2 regions of the Hydrogenophaga sp. GW823-FHT04C09 genome follow, and region 1 is predicted to be linked to the other one. Evidence: predicted binding sites of a transcription regulator. Region 1 holds the regulator's gene; the other holds the start of a gene.
The links. Region 1 encodes NrdR, which represses ribonucleotide reductase genes. Its sites were predicted from a motif close to CACNANATNTNGTG; they were not measured.

Region 1 (3,361 bases):
CCACGGACGGCAACTGGTACATCGACAAGGTGATGGCCGAGCACATGCGGATCCAGAGCGTGGCGCTGGGCAAGCCGATGCAGCGCTATGTGCCACAAGCGCGCCCGACCACGGTGGTGGCGCCCGTCACGCCGGCCCCGGTGGCCGCCCCGGCAGCCGAAATCGAGGCCGAGGGCCCGGCCGCGCCGAACGCACTCCCCCCTGGCGCGCCGCTCACCCGTTCCTGACCTCGCCAACCGGCCTCTCGGCCTCGGCTAAACTAGCCGGGTACGCAACTGGCGATAGGCGCGCACCCCGACACATCTGCGTCGGCGGCTGCCGCTGACGTGGCCCCCCTGCCCGATCTGTGATCGTCTTCAGGGACAACCACTGGGAAGCGTACCGCCCGGCCTCAAGGGGTTCGGGTGTTCAGCCGTTCGCCTGGGCAGCCCTTGTCACCGCGCAAGGTTCCACGTCTTGAAGGACTGCCATGTACGACCGCAACATCCTCATCCAGCAAACCGACCCCGAGCTGTTTGCCGCCATCCAGGCCGAGAACGCCCGCCAGGAACACCACATCGAGCTGATCGCCAGCGAGAACTACGCCTCGCCGGCCGTGATGGCCGCACAAGGCACGCAACTCACGAACAAGTATGCCGAAGGCTATCCCGGCAAGCGCTATTACGGCGGCTGCGAGTACGTGGACGTGGCCGAGCAGCTCGCAATCGACCGCGTCAAGCAGCTCTTCGGCGCCGAAGCCGCCAACGTGCAGCCGCACTGCGGCGCCTCCGCCAACGAAGCCGTCTTTCTGGCCTTCCTCAAGCCCGGCGACACCATCATGGGCATGAGCCTGGCCGAAGGCGGCCACCTCACCCACGGCATGGCGCTCAACATGAGCGGCAAATGGTTCAACGTGGTCTCCTACGGTCTCAACGACAAGGAAGAGATCGACTACGACGCCATGGAGCGCAAGGCACACGAGACCAAGCCCAAGCTGATCATCGCGGGCGCCTCGGCCTACAGCCTGCGCATCGACTTCGAGCGCTTCGCCAAGGTGGCCAGGGACGTCGGCGCCATCTTCATGGTGGACATGGCCCACTACGCCGGCCTGATCGCCGCGGGTGTCTACCCCAACCCGGTTCCCCACGCCGATGTGGTGACCTCCACCACCCACAAGAGCCTGCGCGGCCCGCGCGGCGGCATCATCCTGATGAAGGCCCAACACGAAAAGGCCCTCAACAGCGCGATCTTCCCGGGCCTGCAGGGTGGCCCGCTGATGCACGTCATCGCGGCCAAGGCCGTTGCTTTCAAGGAAGCGCTTTCACCCGATTTCACCGCCTACCAGCAACAAGTGCTGACAAATGCCAGCATCGTCGCCGAAACACTGACCTCGCGTGGCCTGCGCATCGTCAGCGGCCGCACCGAGAGCCACGTGATGCTGGTCGATCTGCGCGCCAAGGGCATCACCGGCAAGGAAGCCGAAGCGGTGCTGGGCAGCGCGCACATGACGATCAACAAGAACGCCATCCCCAACGACCCGGAAAAGCCCATGGTCACCAGCGGCGTGCGCATTGGCACGCCGGCGATGACCACCCGGGGCTTCAAGGACGACGAAGCGCGACTGACCGCCAACCTGATTGCCGACGTGCTCGACAATCCACGCGACCCGGCCAACATCGACGCCGTGCGCGCCAAGGTCAACGCCCTGACCGCCCGCTTCCCGGTCTACAAGTGATGTTCTCAGGCCGTACAACGGGAGTGCCCTCCGCATGAAATGCCCGTTCTGCGGCCATCTTGAAACCCAGGTGGTCGAAACCCGCGTCTCGGAAGACGCGGATTTCATCCGACGCCGCCGCCAGTGTGGCCACTGCGAGAAGCGGTTCACCACCTACGAACGGCCGGAAGTGAGCTTCCCGGCCGTCGTCAAGAAGGACGGCCGCCGGGTGGACTACGTGCCGGCCAAGTTGCGGGCCTCGTTCGCGCTGGCCCTGCGCAAGCGGCCGGTCAGCACCGAACAGGTCGACGCGGCCATCGAGCGCATCGAGGAAAAGCTGCTGAACCTGGGTGCCCGCGAAGTGCCCGCCGCCCGACTGGGCGAGATGGTGATGCGGGAACTGAAGAAGCTCGACAAGGTGGCTTACATCCGGTTCGCCAGCGTGTACCGGAGCTTCGAGGACATCGACGAATTCAGGGCCTTGGTGGACGAAGTCCGGCGCTGAAAGTGCCCGACCTCACGGGGCAGAAATACCCCCGTTCCGCCCGTCGGACCATTCACTAGCCCGGTCGGCCCAGCCCGGACTCTGCGACTTCCATCGATAGAGTAAGCATATGTACATTGCTGCGGCGCCCCAGAGAGCCACGCCTGCCCCCCTGCGGGCGGAAGGCGGCTTCACGATCATCGAGCTGATGGTCGTGGTCGCGCTCATCGCCATTCTGGCGGGCCTTGCTGCACCCAGCTTCACCGACCTGTTTCGCCGATTCCGGGTGGACTCGGTGCGAGAAACATTCACCTCTTCCGTGACACTGGCCCGGGAAGAGGCGATCCGGCTGGGTACGCCCGTGGTCATCCGGCGCATCACGGGCTGTGGCCTGGCCCTCGCGGACAACCAGGACTGGAGCTGCGGCTGGCGCGTGTTCGCGGATCTCGACGGCAACAACGCCATGAACGCAGCGGAAACCCCCACCCAGGAGGTGTCCTTGACGCCCGCCGTCACGGTCCGAAAAGGCAACAACACCAACCCCGAATTCATCGTGATCAACCGGTTTGGTCAGGTCACGCAGGTGGATCAGCGGTTCGAGGTTTTCCCGACGGGCATGGCGGCGGCCAATGGCCAGTTGATCTGCTTCACGGCGGGCACCCGCTTGCGCACGGTCAAGAACGCTTCCGCCTGCCCCTGACGACGGCCGAACCATGCAATTCGCACGATGAACAACAAGGCATCCTCCCAACGCGGCGTCAGCTTGATCGAAGCCCTGGTCGCCCTTCTGGTGCTCGCCCTCGGCATCATGGGCATGGCGGGCATCCAGACCCGAACGCTGGTCGAGTCCCGCACCACGAACTCCCGCGCCCTCGCTCTGCAGATGGCGGACGATCTGCTGGATCGCATGCAGGCCAACTCAGCCCTCCGGATCAATCCCCCCGCCGTCAGCCCCTATCTGGCGGCATGGGGGGCACTCGCGGCTGCGCCGGTTAACTGCTTCACCACCGGCTGCAATGGCGCCCAGCTGGCGGCCTTCGACCTCGTCCAATGGAAGGCCTCCCTGGCCCGGGTGCTGCCGGGTGGCGACGCCCGGGTGTTCCGGTCCAACACCGACGCCACCCAGTTTGGCATCCTGATCGGCTGGACCGAGACCCAGGCGAAGAACCAGGGGGAAGCGGCTG
Region 2 (3,361 bases), on a different contig from region 1:
GCTCGCCCGCCCTGCGGGAGCGGCGCGAAGACCTGCCTCTGCTGGTGGAGGCTCTGCTGGCGCGGCTGTGCGCCGAATCCGGGCAAAACGTGCCCAGGGTGTCGGCCCGCGCCCTGGCCTGGCTGCAGTCGCGCGAACTGCCGGGCAATGTGCGCGAGCTCGAGAACCTGTTGCAGCGCGCCCTGGCCCTGAGCAGCGGCGAGGTGCTCGAACCGGACGACTTCGGCGAGGCCGACGAGACCGAAGTGCCCACCCAGCCCGACCAGCTCGCGCCCGCCGATGGCCTCGGCGCACCCATGACCCGCCCGCCCGAAGAGATTCCCGCCGACCTGCAGACCTACCTGGACGAACAGGAGCGCCAGGTGCTGCTCAAGGCGCTGCGCGAATGCGACTTCAACCGCACCGCGGCCGCGGCCCGCCTGGGCCTGAACCTGCGCCAGATGCGCTACCGCATCCAGCGGCTGGGCATCGCCATGCCGTCGGACGATGACGACACCACCACGACCTGATTCCGCCGAGCGCGATGATCCCTGGCAGGGCGGCTGGCTGCGCACGGCGCGCCACAACCCTTCGCCCAACTTCGGCCCGCGTCCCGACGGTGCACAGATCGACCTGATCGTCATCCACTCCATCAGCCTGCCCCCGGGCGTGTACGGCGGCCCGGAGGTGGAACAGCTCTTCACCAACCAGCTGGACTGGAGCGCCCACCCCTACTTCGAGCAGATCCGGGGCATGGAGGTGTCGTCGCATTTCTTCGTGCGCCGCGACGGCGAAGTGGTGCAGTTTGTCGATGCCGATGCGCGCGCATGGCACGCGGGCGCATCGTGCTGGCGCGGGCGCGACAACTGCAACGACGATTCCATCGGCATCGAACTCGAGGGGCTGGAGGGCGAACGTTTCGAGGCCGCGCAGTACACCGCCCTGGCGCGGCTGTGCACCCGACTGGTGCAACGTTATCCGGTGCGCCATGTGGCGGGCCATGAGCACATCGCGCCGGGACGCAAGCAGGACCCCGGACCGGGTTTCGACTGGTCGCGCCTGCGCGCCGACCTTCACTGGCCCGAAGCGTGTTTCCCACAAGACACACTCGGTCACAGCGTCGCTGGCGACTGAGCCAGGACCACGCCAAAAACGCCCCGTTCTCACCGGCCGTGCAACGGCGCGGCCAGCCAAGACAAATCGCGCCAAAGCCCCCGCCGGCATTGGTGTTGCCCACCGGGATTCAAGCAAACCGCCCAATCGCCAGCGATCATTCGCACAGGGCGCGAGGATGTGAACCAGCATTTTTTGTCTGACGAAAAATGCGCCGCGTCTAACGACCGCTTTTTCTCGTAAACACTACCCGTAGTGGCTTGAACGGGACATGCACACCAGATATAGTGTTGCCTTGTGAGTCCCGAACCCTACCCCGCCCAGTATGGCCGTCGCCTGAACAATGCCCTTCAGACGACCGCGTCCACCCCCTGCGGCCTGCGTTGATACCGGCACCCAAGCCACCAACCTGCCATCGGACACCGCGCCCCCGATGCAGTTCACCCAACAACAAATGAAAGAGGAACCCATGCTGACCGCTTCTCCCATCACCACCCCGTCCCCCGCCTCGCTGAAGCCCACCGCCGGTACCCCGGCCGCGGCTTCGCTGGCCGCGAGCAGCTCGGTTTTCGCCAACTACCAGATCATCCGCCGCAACGGCGCCGTCGTGCCGTTCGAGCCCAGCAAGATCGCCGTCGCCATGATGAAGGCCTTCCTGGCGGTGCACGGCACCCAGGGCGCCGCATCGGCCAGTGTGCGCGAGACGGTGGACGAGCTGACGCAGAACGTGGCCCGCGCCCTGATGCGCTCGCGCCCGGGTGGCGGCACCTTCCACATTGAAGACGTGCAGGACCAGGTCGAACTCGGCCTGATGCGCAGTGGCCACCACGAAGTCGCCCGCGCCTACGTGCTCTACCGCGAACGCCGCACGCAGGAGCGCGCGCACCTGGCCGAAGTGGCGCACCCGGCCGAGCCCGTGCTGCACGTGCTCGACGGCGGCGAGCGCGTGCCGCTGGACCTGCAGCGCCTGCAAGGCCTGATCGCCGCCGCCTGCAGCGGCCTGGGCAAGGACGTCAAGGCCGACCCCATCGTCGCCGAGACCAAGCGCAACCTGTACGACGGCGTGCCCATGGAAGAGGTCTACAAGGCCTCCATCCTGGCCGCGCGCACGCTGATCGAAAAAGATCCCGACTACACCTACGCCACTGCCCGCCTGCTGCTGCACACCATCGTCAAGGAAGTGATGGGCGAGGAAGTGCCCGCCGCCGAAATGGGTGCGCGCTACGCCGAGAACTTCCCGCTCTTCATCAAGAAGGGCGTGGACAACGACCTGCTCGACGAAAAACTGCTGCAGTTCGACCTGGCCCGCCTGGGCGCCGCGCTCAAGCCCGAGCGCGACCTGCAGTTCGACTACCTCGGCCTGCAGACGCTGTACGACCGCTACTTCCTGCACGTGCGCAAGACGCGCATCGAGCTGCCACAGTCCTTCTTCATGCGCGTGGCCATGGGCCTGTCGCTCAACGAGATCGACCGCGAAGCCCGCGCCATCGAGTTCTACGAGGTGCTGTCCTCGTTCGACTTCATGTCGTCCACGCCCACGCTGTTCAACAGCGGCACGCTGCGCTCGCAGCTCTCCAGCTGCTACCTGACCACCGTGCCCGACGACCTCGACGGCATCTACGAGTCGATCAAGGAAAACGCGCTGCTCTCCAAATTCGCCGGCGGCCTGGGCAACGACTGGACGCGCGTGCGCGCCCTGGGCTCCCACATCAAGGGCACCAACGGCGAATCGCAAGGCGTCGTGCCCTTCCTCAAGGTGGTGAACGACACCGCCGTGGCCGTCAACCAGGGCGGCAAGCGCAAGGGCGCGGTCTGCACCTACCTGGAAACCTGGCACCTGGACATCGAGGAATTCCTGGAGCTGCGCAAGAACACCGGTGACGACCGCCGCCGCACGCACGACATGAACACGGCGAACTGGATTCCCGACCTGTTCATGAAGCGCGTGATGGAAAAGGGCGAATGGAGCCTGTTCTCGCCCAACAGCGTGCCCGACCTGCACGACCTGTTCGGCGCCGACTTCGAAAAAGCCTACCTGGCCTATGAAGAGAAGGCCGCGCGCGGCGAAATCAAGCCGTACCGCAAAGTGCCCGCCAGCGACCTGTGGCGCAAGATGCTCTCGATGCTGTTCGAGACCGGCCACCCCTGGATCACCTTCAAGGACGCCTGCAACGTGCGCAGCCCGCAGCAGCACGCCGGCGTGGTCCACAGCTCCAACCTGTGCACCGAGATCACGCTCAACACCAGCGACACCGAAACCGCCGTGTGC

Region 2: AC1Q9M_RS13550 (ribonucleoside-diphosphate reductase subunit alpha) is a predicted target of NrdR. The motif match lies at 1,369-1,382, and genes of this name have one in related genera.

Annotation. Positions count from the first base shown of each region.
Region 1 is NZ_JBXAIO010000001.1:646,495-649,855, forward strand. Features, by position in the region: gene AC1Q9M_RS02945 (transglycosylase SLT domain-containing protein) at 1-227, shown strand, start outside; gene glyA (serine hydroxymethyltransferase) at 470-1,714, shown strand; gene nrdR (transcriptional regulator NrdR) at 1,749-2,198, shown strand; gene AC1Q9M_RS02960 (GspH/FimT family pseudopilin) at 2,308-2,877, shown strand; gene pilV (type IV pilus modification protein PilV) at 2,905-3,361, shown strand, end outside.
Region 2 is NZ_JBXAIO010000004.1:267,278-270,638, reverse strand. Features, by position in the region: gene AC1Q9M_RS13560 (sigma-54-dependent transcriptional regulator) at 1-509, shown strand, start outside; gene ampD (1,6-anhydro-N-acetylmuramyl-L-alanine amidase AmpD) at 487-1,113, shown strand; gene AC1Q9M_RS13550 (ribonucleoside-diphosphate reductase subunit alpha) at 1,562-3,361, shown strand, end outside.